Regions from separate parts of the Pseudoalteromonas sp. SG43-7 genome, predicted to be linked through region 1. Evidence: predicted binding sites of a transcription regulator. Region 1 holds the regulator's gene; the other holds the start of a gene.
The links. The regulator sigma-54, encoded in region 1, starts transcription at its own class of promoters, with help from an activator protein. The targets are predictions, from matches to a motif close to GTTGGCACGNNNNTNGNNT.
Positions count from the first base shown of each region.

Region 2: fliE (flagellar hook-basal body complex protein FliE) is a predicted target of sigma-54. The motif match lies at 3,635-3,653, and genes of this name have one in related genera.

Region 1 covers NZ_JACJEY010000058.1:6,881-14,790, reverse strand. The annotation lists gene H5200_RS19460 (KpsF/GutQ family sugar-phosphate isomerase) at 7-978, shown strand; gene kdsC (3-deoxy-manno-octulosonate-8-phosphatase KdsC) at 978-1,529, shown strand; gene lptC (LPS export ABC transporter periplasmic protein LptC) at 1,526-2,080, shown strand; gene lptA (lipopolysaccharide transport periplasmic protein LptA) at 2,070-2,603, shown strand; gene lptB (LPS export ABC transporter ATP-binding protein) at 2,600-3,325, shown strand; gene H5200_RS19435 (RNA polymerase factor sigma-54) at 3,392-4,888, shown strand; gene hpf (ribosome hibernation promoting factor) at 4,917-5,204, shown strand; gene ptsN (PTS IIA-like nitrogen regulatory protein PtsN) at 5,209-5,661, shown strand; gene rapZ (RNase adapter RapZ) at 5,682-6,524, shown strand; gene H5200_RS19415 (HPr family phosphocarrier protein) at 6,553-6,825, shown strand; gene mgtE (magnesium transporter) at 6,950-7,910, shown strand, end outside.
Region 2 covers NZ_JACJEY010000008.1:83,037-90,946, forward strand. The annotation lists gene fliH (flagellar assembly protein FliH) at 1-491, opposite strand, end outside; gene fliG (flagellar motor switch protein FliG) at 495-1,535, opposite strand; gene fliF (flagellar basal-body MS-ring/collar protein FliF) at 1,528-3,243, opposite strand; gene fliE (flagellar hook-basal body complex protein FliE) at 3,264-3,596, opposite strand; gene H5200_RS05435 (sigma-54 dependent transcriptional regulator) at 3,775-5,253, opposite strand; gene H5200_RS05440 (PAS domain-containing sensor histidine kinase) at 5,250-6,362, opposite strand; gene H5200_RS05445 (DNA-3-methyladenine glycosylase I) at 6,503-7,090, shown strand; gene H5200_RS05450 (sigma-54 dependent transcriptional regulator) at 7,489-7,910, opposite strand, start outside.

The DNA of each region.
Region 1 (7,910 bases):
AACACAATGACGCAGTTAAATTTTATTGAACAAGGTAAGCGGGTGCTAGAAATAGAGCGCCAAGCACTGCTTGATATAACCCAATATCTAGACGAAAACTTTAATCAAGCTTGCCAATTGATGTATCAATGTCACGGTAGGATCATAGTAGTCGGTATGGGGAAATCTGGGCATATTGGTAATAAAATTGCTGCAACACTGGCAAGCACTGGCACGCCTGCGTTTTTTGTCCACCCGGGTGAAGCCAGTCATGGTGATTTAGGGATGATCACTCGTGATGACGTGGTTATGCTTATTTCTAACTCAGGCGAAACCAGCGAAGTACTGAATATTATTCCGGTTATTAAACGTATTGGCGCAAAAATGATCGCCATGACAGGTAACCCTGAATCATCAATGGCAAATTGGGCTGATGCACATGTATGCATCAAAGTAAGTCAAGAGGCCTGCCCATTAGGACTCGCTCCGACTGCGAGCACGACTGCAACACTTGCGATGGGTGATGCAATAGCCGTTGCTCTGCTAGAAACCCGTGGCTTTACCGCCGATGACTTTGCGCTATCGCATCCTGGTGGTAGCTTAGGTAAACGTTTACTATTGTGTTTAAAAGATATTATGCACAGTGGCCCAGCAACGCCTATGATCAATGATAAGCAATGTATCAAAGATGCATTAATCGAAATGTCGGCAAAAGGCTTAGGTATGACAGCTATTGTTGATGACACAGGGCAACTTGCAGGGCTTTTTACTGATGGTGATTTACGGCGAATTTTAGAGCAACGAATAGATATTCACAGTACTTTGATAAGCACTGTCATGACCCGCTCTTGCACTACTGCAACTGCTGATATGCTTGCCGCCGAGGCACTCAATATCATGGAGAATAAGCGTATCAATGGCTTAATTGTAGTTGATGATAAACACCACCCTATTGGTGCTCTTAATATGCAAGATTTGCTCAAAGCAGGAGTTTTATAATGCAGTTTGCTGACTTATATCAGCCACTTTCAGATGATGCTCGCGAGCGAGCACAAAAAATCAAACTCCTGATCTGTGATATCGATGGGGTGTTTTCAGATGGTCGTATTTATCTTGGTAACCAAGGTGAAGAACTCAAAGCGTTTAATACTAAAGATGGCTTTGGTATCAAAGCACTGATCAATAGCGGTTTTGAAGTTGCCGTGATCACCGGTCGTCATTCACAGATAGTTCAGCAACGGATGACTAGCCTGACAGTACCGCATATTTACCAAGGCCAAGAAAACAAGTTGCAAGCTTATCAACAGCTCAAGGATAAATTGCAGTTAAGCGATGAACAAATCGCTTACATAGGCGATGACGGACCTGACTTGCCGGTAATGGAATTGGTTGGTTTTGCGGTGGCAGTAAATGATGCGCATCCACTAATCAAACGCATTTCACATTATACAACCATGCTACCTGGTGGCTTTGGGGCGGTGCGTGAACTCACTGATTTATTAATGCTCGAAAATGGTAAATCATTAACCAGCGAAGGCACGAGCTCATGAATAGTGCGCGTTTAATATTATGCGTATTATTTGTCGGCTGCATGGTATGGCTGTGGTATCCGTATTTTTATCAAAGTACCGCCATAAAACAACACCAAGAAGATATAATAGCAAAACCTGATTATACTGCGGTGGCATTAAAACAAACCGCATTTGATGAACAAGGTAAAATTAGCCACAAAGTAACAGCTGCAAAAATGGAACTCTACCAACAGTTAGGGTTCACTTACTTTGAACAACCTATTTTTACACTCTATAATCAACAGCAGACGTGGCAAATTAATGCCGATGAAGCCACCTTATATGAAAATCATCAATTAATTTTAGAAGGTAATGTGGTTGCTAAAAACCTGACCAATAATGCCATGATTGAACATATAAACGCAGATAATATTCAGGTTGATATTGAACTACAAACCATGAGTTCAGAACAACCAGTTGAATTAATCGGACCAAATTTAAAAATCACTGGGCGCGGTCTCCATGCCGACTTAAAAGCCGAAGTGGTAGAACTAATTAACCATACGCGAACCATATATTATGACCAATAAATTTGCTCACTTGCTTGTTATACCAAGCTTATTCATTGCTTTTGCAAGCTTTGCTGAAAATACGACACCACCTGCAGATCAAGTCTCTATCAGTGCTGACACGCAGCTTGCCCAACTGAAAGACAATATCGGTATTTTTGAAAAAAATGTTGAAATCATTCATGGTAACCGCCGTATCAAAGCGGATCGACTTGAAGTCCATAAGCGCGAAGATTTAGGCGATAACAAACAACTACTTGTCGCAACTGGCAGTCCGGCTTACTTTGAAGAAAAACAAACTGATGGCACAGTAATGAGTGCCAGTGCTGATGAAGTCCGTTACGATGTCGCTAAGCGCTATTTAACCTTGGTTGGCAATGCACAAGTCACTCAGGCAGGTCAAAAAATCAATGCCAAAAGCATTACCTATGATATGGACCAGCAACTGATCAGTGCTGAAAAAGGCGCAAGCTCAAGCGATCGTGTGCACACCATTTTGGTACCAGTAGACAGTAAAAAAGACAAATCTAAAGGGCAGCCATGAGTACATTAAAAGCTGAATTTCTAGCAAAAAGCTATAAAGGTCGCCAAGTTGTAAAAAGCGTGGGTTTAGAAGTTAGCGCAGGCAGCATTGTTGGCTTATTGGGTCCTAATGGCGCTGGTAAAACCACCACCTTTTATATGATTGTGGGTTTAGTTCCAAGCGACAAAGGTAAAATCAGTATTGATGATAATGACATCACCTTACTGCCAATGCACAGTCGCGCACGGTTAGGGATTGGCTACCTGCCACAAGAATCATCCATCTTCCGTAAATTAACTGTTTATCAAAACCTGATGGCTATTTTAGAAACTCGTAAAGAGCTGAATAAACAAGCCAGAGAAGAAGCGCTCGACAGCTTACTTGATGAGTTTAGCATTCAACATATCCGCGACAGCCAAGGTATGGCATTATCTGGCGGTGAACGTCGTCGAGTTGAAATTGCACGCGCTTTAGCCGCAAACCCAAAATTTATCTTACTTGATGAGCCTTTTGCTGGCGTTGATCCTATTTCAGTGTTAGATATAAAGAAGATTATTGAACACCTTAAAAACCGTGGTATTGGCGTGCTTATTACCGACCACAATGTACGAGAAACCCTTGATGTTTGTGAAAAAGCCTACATAGTTTCTCATGGGGAGTTAATTGCATCAGGTACCCCTGAGCATGTACTCGCCGACCAAACAGTCCGCGATGTTTACCTGGGCGAGCAATTTAGGCTATAAAGCCACGCTCGGCTAAGTATCTGCTAGACTTAACGATGATAACAATAAAAGGATTGTTAGAGATACATGAGGCAATCACTCCAGCTGCGCATGGGCCAGCAACTTACAATGACACCACAGCTGCAACAAGCAATTCGCTTATTGCAACTCAGTACATTGGATCTCCAGCAAGAAATTCAAGAAGCGCTCGACAGCAATCCATTGTTAGAGCTAGAAGAACATGAATATTCAGACGACACGGCTGGTAAAAACGAACAAAAACAAGATAACGATGACTTAACCGTTAGCGCATCAGCAGACGACAAGCCAAGCGAATATGAACAAGAAAGTAGCGAAGCATTAAGTAAAGAGACCTTAAGTGACGAAATGGCTATGGACGTCACCTGGGACGAATACATGAGTGCTGCGCCAAATACGTCATCTGGGCCAATGCCTGAAGATGAGTCAATTTATCAAGGTGCCTCAACTGAAACCTTGCACGAATATCTAATGTGGCAATTACAACTCACACCTTTTAGTCCAACCGATGAAGCCATTGCCATTGCGATTGTTGAAGCCGTTGACGATTCAGGTATTTTAACCTTGAGCTGCGAAGACATCGCAGAAAGCTTAAATCAAGGTAATAACGAAGAAGAAATCGAACTCGACGAAGTGCAAGCAGTGTTAAAACGCATTCAGTTGTTTGACCCTGTTGGTATTGCTGCGCGCAGCCTACAAGAATGTTTATGTATTCAATTAAATCAATTTGATCCTGCAACTCCTTGGATTAGCGAGACAAAAATGATTTTAACTGATCATATCGATTTATTAGCTAGTCGTGACTATCGCACTTTGATGAAAAAGACTAAGCTTAAAGAAGATGAACTAAAAGAAGTAATGACACTGATCCACAGCCTTAACCCAAAGCCTGCGGATACCATAGTACGCGAAGAATCAGAGTATGTTATTCCTGACGTTTCGGTGAAAAAAATTAAAGGTCGCTGGGTGGTTGAACTCAATCCAGACAGCATGCCAAAAATTAGAGTGAACAGCCAATATGCGGCGATGTCACGCTCTGTAAAATCAAGCACTGACAGCCAATTTATACGCTCGCATTTGCAAGAAGCTAAATGGTTTATTAAAAGCCTAGAAAGTCGTAACGAGACGTTACTCAAAGTAACCAACTGCATTGTTAAACAGCAGCAAGGATTCTTTGAGCATGGCCCTGAGGCCATGCGCCCTATGGTACTAAACGACGTTGCCGAAATGGTTGAGATGCACGAATCAACAATTTCTCGTGTAACCACCCAAAAATACATGCATACCCCTCGTGGTATATTTGAGTTAAAATATTTTTTCTCGAGCCATGTAAGTACTGAGAACGGCGGCGAATGCTCATCGACAGCCATTCGAGCATTGATCAGAAAATTGATCAGTGCAGAAAACTCAGCGAAACCATTGAGTGATAGTAAGATTGCAGATATATTGGCAGAGCAAGGTATCAAAGTAGCTAGACGGACTATTGCAAAATACCGCGAGTCGCTGGCTATTCCACCGTCAAATCAACGTAAAAGTTTGATTTAAGGCGTAAAATCACAAGAGGAAAATGCTTATGCAACTAAATTTAACTGGTCGTCATGTAGAAATTACTGATTCATTAAGAGACTATGTAAACAATAAGTTTGCCAAGCTTGAAAGGCATTTTGATCATATCAATAATGTCCATGTCATTCTTGATGTAGAAAAGCTAAGCCAAAAAGCAGAAGCCACATTACATGTCAGTGGCGCTGAATTATTTGCCTCAACTGAGCACCAAGACATGTATGCAGCCATTGACGGACTAATCGACAAACTTGACCGTCAGGTAATTAAACACAAAGAGAAGCACGCTCGACACTAACACTATGAAATTAAGCTCACTTATTTGCCAGGACTGCAGTAAAGCTGCGGTCCTTTTTAATAGCAAAAAACGGATCATTGAATTTATCAGCCAATTGGCTCATGAACAACTTCCTCAGCTATCACAACAAGAAATCCTCAACGCACTACTGTCGAGAGAAAAACTAGGTAGTACGGGTATTGGTCGTGGTATTGCTATTCCTCATGGCCGTATGAGTGGTGTTGAAAACCCGCTAGCAATAATTATAGTGAGTGAATCACCGATTGATTTTGATGCGATAGATAATCGCCCAGTTGATATATTTGTAGCTCTCATCGTGCCAGATGGTGATAGCCAACTTCATTTGAAGACGTTAGCCACAATTGCTGATAAACTCAACGACAAAGATTTTTGTAAACAACTACGTAGCGCAAAAACAGACCAAGATTTGTATCACGTAATTGCTGCGCAATCGTAGCCAAATGAAGGAGAATTTACATGGAGTTAATCATCATCAGTGGGCGTTCTGGCTCAGGTAAATCTGTTGCTCTGCGTGTAGTAGAAGATCTTGGTTATTATTGTGTAGATAATATTCCGGTAAACTTATTACCTTCATTAGTGCGCAGTGTCTCTGATAATTATGACAAAATTGCCGTCAGTATTGATGTCCGTAATTTACCGAAAGAGCAGGAAGAATTTAACGATATTCTTGAATACTTGCCTGGTTTTGCAAATCCGACGCTATTTTATTTAGACAGTGATGATCAAACCCTGATCAAACGTTTTTCTGAAACTCGCCGCTTACATCCATTATCTTTGGACTCTTTGCCACTGGATTTAGCCATCAAGCAAGAAAAAGTATTACTTGATGTATTAACTACTCGCGCTGACTTTATACTTGATACCACTGATCTGAGTGTCCACCAGCTTGCAGAGTCAATCCGTGAAAAGATTTTAGGGAAAAAAGATAAAAAACTAATCATTACCTTTGAATCATTTGGTTTTAAATATGGTATCCCAAAAGAAGCTGATTATGTTTTTGATGCACGCTTTTTACCAAACCCACATTGGGAGCCTGAGCTTAAGCCACTTACAGGCCTGGATCAGCCAGTAAAAGATTATTTAGCCAGCCACAGTATCGTACAAAAATTCACTTGGCAGATCCAAACCTTTGTACAAACTTGGTTACCGCATTTGGAGCGTAATAACCGCAGTTACTTAACAATTGCTATTGGTTGCACCGGTGGTCAACATCGCTCAGTTTATCTAGCGCAAACTATAGGTGAAAGCTTCTCGATGAGCCACAGCAATGTGAAAATTCGCCATCGTGAACAAGAATAACAACTCACGTTTACAGTAAGGAATGTTGATGCGTTTAGAAGATACATTTTTAATAAAAAACAAACTCGGTTTACATGCTCGCGCAGCCAGCGTATTAGCGCAATTAGCTGTGCAGTTTGATGCCAGCATCACACTTCATCAAGATGACAAACAAGCCGCAGGCGATAGCGTACTCGGCTTAATGCTATTAGAAAGTAGCCAAGGCAAAGAAGTTAAAGTTGTATGTGAAGGCCCGGACGCTGAACCTGCTCTTGCAGCAATTGGCGAGTTGATCGCGCAACGCTTTAACGAACAAGAATAGCTCGTAGTCAGTACCACTAAATTGCGTTAAACTAAATAAAGTCGTTAATTAAACAGACCAAGCGCATTAATTATCGATAACAGTTACCCTACCTATCAAGTGTATTAATTTTTTAAGGACGCCAATGCCAGAAGCTTTTGAACAAGATTACCCACTACAACAACTAAAACAAGTGACCAAGTCACTTAACAGTGGTCAATTTGTTCAAGTAAGGCGTATGTTGGCAAAAACAGCTCCGTGTGACACTGCATTATTACTCGAGTCATCCCCGCATAAAATTCGTACCTTGCTATGGCAACTGGTTGATCCAGATGTACAAGGTGACGTACTCGAAGAACTCTCAGAAGATGTTCGTTTAGGGATCATTGCCCAAATGGAGCCGAAGCACATCGCTGCGGCAACTGAGGACATGAGCCACGATGATCTAGGGGAAGTACTACGTAGCCTACCTGATACCGTCTACAAAGACGTTGTTAGTGCCATGGACAGCCAAGATCGAGAACGTGCAACTCAAGCACTCTCTTATCAAGAGCGCTCTGCTGGCGCGCTGATGAACACCGATACAGTCACCATCCGTCCAGATGTCACTATCGACGTAGTACTGCGCTACTTACGTTTACGTGGTGAGCTACCAGAAGGTACCGATGATCTTTATGTTGTTGATAAACATAACTGCTTTATTGGTGCCATGTCGTTAACGACCTTGTTGACTAACTCGCCAGATAAAATTATTCGTGACTTAATGGATGAAGATTGTGAATCTATCCTCATTTCGATGGATGAAACCGATGTAGCACAACTGTTTGAACGTCATAACTGGATATCAGCACCAGTGGTTGATGATAATGACCATCTACTTGGCCGTATCACCATCGATGATATCGTTGACGTTATCCGTGAAGACGCCGAACATAGCTTATTAAGCCTAGCCGGTCTTGATGATGAAGAAGATACCTTTGCCCCAGTGTTAAAAAGTTCGAAAAAGCGCTCAATTTGGCTTGGCGTTAACTTATTAACCGCGCTACTTGCTGCGATTGTGGCAAGCTTCTTTGAAAACACTTTAGCAATTTTACCTATTCTAGCGG
Region 2 (7,910 bases), on a different contig from region 1:
TGTACAAGTTGCTTTTCGGCGTCATCATCGACTTTAGCTAATGGCGCTGACAAACTATCCAACAATGCTTTTAGACCCGTTAGCTGTTCTTCAATCAGTGGTTTTACTTCTTCTTGACCTTGTGTTTTACCAAGCTCAATGCCTTCTTTATAACCGGCTTCTTTTCCCTCACCTACGCCTTTTTCAAAACCATCAATATAACCCTGCTCGTGGCCTTGTTTTAAGCCTTCTTCGTAGGCATCTTGACGAATTCGTTCCAGCTCAGCCATCGTTAACGAAGGCAGCTCAGGCTCTTCGGGCTCTAGTGCTTGTTCACTTTCTTCAAGCTCTTTACGATATAAATCGGCCAGCGGTGTACCAAACGCCGTTGAACGACCATCGAATTTTCGAGTGTCTTGCGTAACATCTGGAATTGGCCAGTTTTCTAATAATTCATCAACTGCTTCACTGGCTCGTAAAGGACGACCTTGATATTGAGTAGGTTTGCTCATGGTTTACAAGAACTCCTCACCACCACCACCACCAAGCATAATTTCACCTGAATCAGCGAGACGACGTGCCGTAGATAAGATCTCTTTTTGCGCGGCTTCAACTTCGCTGATCCGCACAGGTGCCATTGCTTCTAAATCATCAGCAAGCATCTCTGCAGCCCGTTTTGACATATTGCCGAGGATTTTCTCTTTCAATGCATCATCTGTACCTTTGATGGCTTTCATCAGTACATCTTGTTGGACTTCTCGCAAGATAGCTTGAATACCACGATCATCAACATCCATTAAGTTTTCAAATACGAACATTAAATCTTGGATTTGTTGTGACATCTCTTCGTCATGCTCGCGGATTGAATCCATCAACTGACCTTCAATATTGGTATCGAGGTAGTTCATAATATCAGCCGCCGCTTTCAAACCGCCCATTTTCGCAGCTTGCGCACCAGCTTGTCCGGCAAATTGTTTTTCCATGATCTCGTTCAATTCTTGTAAAGCCGCAGGTTGTACTTCTTCAAGGTTGGCGATACGCATGGTTAAATCTAAGCGCACTTTTTCAGGAAACTGCGCTAAAATTTCGGCCGATTGCTCAGGCTCCAAATAAGATAAAACAATCGTTTGAATTTGCGGATGCTCATTGCGAATAATATTGGCAACTTGCTTTGAGTCCATCCATTTCAATGAATCAAGGCCTTTGGCACCGGATCCCATAACAATTTGATCTATGAGGCTTGCCGCTTTATCTTCACCAAGTGCCGCAGTAAGCGCTTTTTTGATAAAATCTTCTGATTGGAAGCCAATCGTACTAAAGCTTTGTATTTGTTCTATAAATAAATTGTGCACGGCACTGATTTTGGCTTGCGATAGATCATCTATCGCCGCCATTGCCATACCCACTTTTTGCACCTGTTTAGGTTCAAGGTGCTTTAATATTTGCGCTGCATCTTCTTCGGATAAGCTTAGCAATAAAATTGCGGCTTTATCTACACCGTCTAATTTATCAACATCAAACGCTGCTGGCAGTTGTTTTTGTTCTTGATCAGTCATCTTCAGTTAACCACGCTTTCACAACTTGTGAGGAGAGTTCTGGCTCATTTGCTACTAAGGCACGAACAGCTTTTAATAAGTCTTCATCGCCATGTAGGTCTGGTAACTGTAGTGTACCATCACTTGAGAAGCCAACCGAAGCAGAATCAAAATCTTTATTTAGCATATCTAGGGTGTTATCACCAATATCTACACCAGAACTAAGCGCATCATCATCATACTCTTCAAGGGTATCATCTGGGTAAATCAAGCGTTTCAGCATAGGTTTAACCACCGCCATGATTAGCACTATAATAACCAATGCGCCAAGCACTAAACGCACAACTTTCATAAACCAGTTTTGTTCCCACAGTGGTACTTCAATAGCTAAGTCCATCGGTTCACGTACAAACGGTACTGTCACTACTTCTAATGCATCACCACGCTGTAAGTCAAAACCCACACCACCTTGCAGTAAACGACGAATATTTGACAGTGCTTCAACTGAGCGAGGCTCCATAGTCGTTTCACCATTTTCACCCACTTTTGCCACATAATCGACTGCCACAGACACACTAATTCGACGAATAACACCACTTTGCTGACGTGTATGGGAAATAGTAGTATCAAGTTCATAGTTACGTGTCGCCTCTTTATGAGTGCGACTGGGTGATGAACCAGAGCCTGCACCACCTTGACCGGCAACTTCAGGAATATTCGAATCCACTGGGGGCTGATTTGTCAGCGCGCCAGGAATACCGATAGCTAACCCGCCGATGTTGTTTTCTTCAAAAGTGGTTTCGCTGCGTACCGCTGGTAAATCAGGGTTGTAGCGTTTTTGAGTTTCTTCAATCGCGCTAAAGTCCATACTTAAATCGACTTGTGCAGTGTAGTTACCCATGCCAATAACTGGCATTAAGATACCATCTATTTTATCTAGATATTCTTGTTCACGTTTACGTTCAATATCGTATTCTTTACGTGAGCGAGCAGCTAACGCACTTTGCGATCCTGAATTAAGTAATCGGCCATTTTGGTCTGTTACAGTTACTCGTGACGGCTCTAAACCTTGCACTGCTGAACCAATAATATCAACAATGGCGTCCACTTCTTCACTACCGAGCATACGACCACGTTTTAAAGTTAATACAACTGTTGCGGATGGTTTTTTCTCACGACGAGCAAAAACATTTTCTTTCGGGATTGCCAATAATACTTTAGCACGCGTGACATTTTGTAGTTCCTCGATCGTGCGCGCAAGTTGTTGTTCACGACCGTGCTTTAAACGTTCACGCTCTAAACGCTGACTAACACCAAAACCCATATCTTGCATGATAATATCAGTACCCGAGTTCGGCGCTTGCTCAATACCTTCGCGGGTCATTAACAATTTAATATTTTGATATTCATTTTCAGGAACAGAAACCACATTGCCATCAAGTTGATAGTCAATTTTTTGTGCATCTAAAAAATCGAGCGTTTGAATTAGCTCTTCCGTTGGCATTTTTCCAAGTGGACGCATATCTGGTTGACGTGCCCAAATAATCACAAAAATAGCGATCGCTAAACAAATCGCTAATGCAATAATTAAAGTGACCTGACGTAATACATCAACGCCGTTTAATGCACTTAAATAGCCTGACTTTTGTTCTTGTTGATCGTCATTATCAGTTTGGTCGATACCGCCGCCGGCCAAAGCAAGATCTGTTGATTGATTAGATTGCGCCACAATAATTCTCCACTACCTAGTTAAACAGGCATGTTCATGATTTCTTTATAGGCTTCTACAAGTTTGTTACGAACTTGTACAGTGGCTTCAAAGGCAACCGATGATTTTTGTGATGCGATCATCGCATCCGCTAATGACACATTTCGGTCGCCCATTTCAACCGCTACGACTTTTTGTTTTGCATCAGCTTGAAGGCCATTCACGGTATTGAGTGCATCACTTAACAAATCGCCAAATTGGGCGCTCGAAGTAGGCTGCGCCTGCGTCGGTAATTTGTTTACTTGATTACTACGACCAGCTTCGAGAGCCATAGATTGCATTTCTTGAAATAATGCGCTGTTTTGAATTTTCATAATTGTCTCTGACGATGCAGTTTACTAATAACTTAATAAAGCACAAAGCATGCCAACTAATAAATTAATTAATATCAATAGCTTGAGATGTGTTTTTGTTGTCAGAGTTTTGACAAGTTTACGCCCAGCAAGGCTGAGCGTAAATTAAATAGTGAAGGAAAACAAAAATTATAGAGGCTTAAGCAGGTAAGGTGATCCCCAAATCACGCATTTGTGCCAATTTATAACGTAATGTTCGTGGGCTGATCCCTAATGTTTCAGCTACATCTTTACGCTTGCCTTGACAACGATTTAGGGTCTCTAAAATAATTCTATGCTCTTTATCTTTAAGTTCATCTTTGTAACTTCCCGAATCCAAGCTTGGTAATTCTTCACGCAGCTGATTGCGTTCTGCTGTCGCTTTTATTGCTGGCGCTTGCAGATCATAATAAGCATCATTAGTTGGTGAACTTGTAACCGCCGAAGTAGTGTTTTCTGGTGCTGAATTAACCGGCACTAAACTTGCTGATAAAGCCGCAGTTAGAGGAGTCTGGGTTAAATTTTCAATAAAAATAGCACTTTCGTCAATCATATCACCGTGGCGTAATATCAACGCACGCTGGATCACATTATCCAGTTCACGCACATTACCTGGCCAAGTATGAGCTAATAATTTTTTCTCTGCCGGTTCGCTAAGTACAGCGATAGGCTCTTTGCTTTTATTGAGATGACGTTCAATTAAATGCTTTGCCAACACGACAATATCGCCTGGACGTTGACAAAGTGGACGCCACATCAACGGAAATACATTTAACCGATAATATAAATCTTCTCTAAACTGGTGCTTAGCCACAGCCTCTTTTAAATCACGGTTACTGGTAGCCAAAATACGCACATCTAGCTTAATAGTTTTGCGACCACCTAAACGTTCAACTTCGCGTTCTTGTAATACACGTAGTAACTTAGCCTGTAGGCCTAAATCCATCTCAGTGATTTCATCAAGTAAAATTGTGCCACCTTGTGCTTGCTCAAATTTACCCGGACAAGCTTGAATCGCACCAGTAAACGCGCCTTTCTCGTAGCCAAATAATGTAGCTTCGAGCATATTTTCAGGGATCGCAGCACAGTTTATTGCGACGAATGGCTGCTCTGCGCGATCTGATTTATCATGGATAAAGCGTGCGAGTACTTCTTTACCTGAGCCACTAGGACCAAGCACCATCACACTGGCATCCGATTTAGCAACCCGACTTGCAAGTTCTAATAGCTGAATGCTACTCGGATCGGCGACAATCGGGCCATCAGTTTCTTTTTCTGGCTCAGGTAGATAGCGGCTTACCATATTAAGTAGCACTTCGGGCGCAAACGGTTTGGCCATATAGTCAATTGCCCCTAACCGCATAGCCTCAACAGCATCATCAATAGTCGCATACGCTGTCATCATTAAAACCGGTAGATCAGGGTAATTAAGATTTATGCTGCGCAGTAAATCAAGACCACTCATCGCGCCCATTTGCACATCGCTCACGACCAGCGAAAAGCTGTCTTTTTTAAGTAGCACCATAGCTTGCTCGGCACTGTCAGCCGCAACGCAATCTATTCCAGACATTTCAAGCGTATCAATCAAGGCTTCACGAAGCCCTGCATCATCTTCAACCACTAAAATCGTGTTGTTCATATTGCCTCCGCCGATGTTGACTTTGTACAAATAGGTAACAGTAAACTAAAGCAGGCTCCGCCTTGAGCATTGTTCGTTACTGCAACTCGTCCTTGGTGTGCATTTGCGACTGAACTAACTACCGCTAAGCCTAAACCTGTGCCTTGGCTTCGGGTAGTAAAAAATGGTTCAAATAATTTATCAAGTAAGCTTAAATCGACCCCAGGGCCATTATCACTTACAGTAATACACACTAGCTCGGGGTCACTCGCATCCCGCTGCGCACTTAATTGAACGAGTGCATTACTGCCAATGACTTGAATACTATTGTGAATAAGGTTTTGAATGGCACTGGCAAGCGCAGTTTTATTGCCCATTATCTCGATATCAGGCTCAGGTAAACTGACCTGAAGTTCACTATTATTAAGTGCGACCATAGCATCAGCGCCAGTTTTCACTTCAGTTAATAATTGCTGCATGGAAACATGTTCAACAACTTGCTGATCGCCACTTTTTGCGAACAACAACATATCGTTTACTTGGGTTTCGAGATCTTTTAAACGCGACATTAACTTAGTATGAAAATTGCCTCGCGAGCTTTCGGGTAACCGCTTTGAACCTAAATTAGCGGCATACAAAATCGCAGCAGACAGTGGTGTTCGCACTTGATGTGCCAAAGATGCCACCATTTTACCCAATGCACTTAAACGCTGCATATGTGCAACGCGTGTTTGTAGACGACGCGTTTCGGTTAAGTCAGTCATTAAGATTAATTGCCCTGGCTCTGGCGCTAATGCCGTTATTTCTAACTTAATTAAGCGTCCATCTTTTAGCGATACTTCATGGCCATCATCTTGTTGGGGCCGAAACGAGCGCTGGATCACACTGAACCACTTTTCACCTTCGAGTGGCTCCCCTAGCATGTCTGTTGCAATTTGATTAGCTTTAGCGATCAAACCGCGACCATCAAGCACCACAACACCCGCAGGCATTGTATCTACTAAATGACTTAACCAACTGGCTTGCTGGCGTAATTCACTTAACTCACCAATGTACTCTTCTTGCAGTAAACATGGGTTATACTGGGTCGCTGTGATAAATTGTGGTTTTAAGACATTAGCTAAGGCCATAATGCATTCTCGTTTACAGGATCTAACTAGCTAAATGCACAAATTGTACCAACAATTATATTGATTAATTTCATTTGCTTAGCGTATAAATAACGCGACAAAAAAATGACAAACTAAAATAAGCAAAGCAAGGAGACACTATGAATTCAACAAATTTATGTCGCTGCCCTTGGCTCGATACCAGTAAAGATGACTATGTTGCCTATCACGATGATGAATGGGGGATCCCAGTATATGATGACCAAACACTTTTTGAATTTATTACTCTGGAATCAGCACAAGCAGGATTAAGTTGGTATACGATTTTAAAGAAACGTGATGGTTATCGTCGTGCATTTTTGGATTTTGATGTAGAAAAAGTCGCACAAATGAACGAGCACGATGTTGAACGATTAATGCTTGATGAAACAATTATACGTAATCGTTTAAAAATTGTAGCAACTATAAATAACGCCAAACGTTTTATTGAAATTCAGCAAGAATTTGGCAGCTTCAGTAACTATCAATGGCAGTTTGTAGGTGGTAAGCCGTTAGTGAATGAGTTAGATAAACTTAGTGACTACCCTGCAATCACAGAGGCCTCAACTGCATTTGCAAAAGATTTAAAAAAACGGGGATTTAAGTTTTTAGGTCCAACCACAGTGTACGCCCATATGCAGGCCTGTGGTATGGTGAATGATCACAGTAATGATTGTTTTCGTAAAGCTGAGATTATTGAAAAATACTAGGTGAAAGGTGCTAGGTGCTAGAAAATCTTCTCTTTGCGCAATTAATCTTGTAGGCGCGGGTTTATCCCGCGCAATTAAAATGTATTCACAAAGAGGTTAAGAGTGCGCTGCGCTTATGAGGTAAAAAAAAGTATCAGATTTTAGGGTATTCGAAGCTCATTGCTCGAAGCCCGTGGCATTTTTTCTTCTCATTTACCCTCATTGTTTTCTCTTTGTGCAAAAAGTTTTTAGTGATTTATTCACTACAGCCCCCCCCCGAATTAAAGACGGTGTGCGCGTCAGCAAGCTTAACGCCTACGAGTAATGACGAAACCCATTCTACAGGTGTAATCTCCATCGTGCTTGGTTAATTTCTGCCTAAAACCTGCTACCTGACACCTAAAACCTGCTCTTAGCTGTTAATCTCGTGATAGGTTATATTTTTTCATTTTTTCAACTAAGGTTGTGCGGCGTACACCCAAGATCTCCGCAGCACGCGCTACGACATAATCATAACGCTCTAAGGCCTGAGTGATCAGGCTAATTTCCAGCTCAGCTAAATAATCTTTTAGCTCAATCCCTTCGTCGGGTAAAAGGTCTGCTGATGGCTGAATTGCTTCAACTTCTGGCTCATCGTCGTAATCACTAAAACCAGTACTGAAAATATCATTGAAAGCATCACGCTCCATAAGCTCTTCGGGATATTGTGGTTCATAAGCATCAACTTCAATATAACGATATTTTGCTGGTAGATCGGGAATATCAACCACTTTATCTGGCAACATGATCACCATACGCTCAACTAAGTTCGCTAACTCGCGAATATTCCCCGGCCATGTGT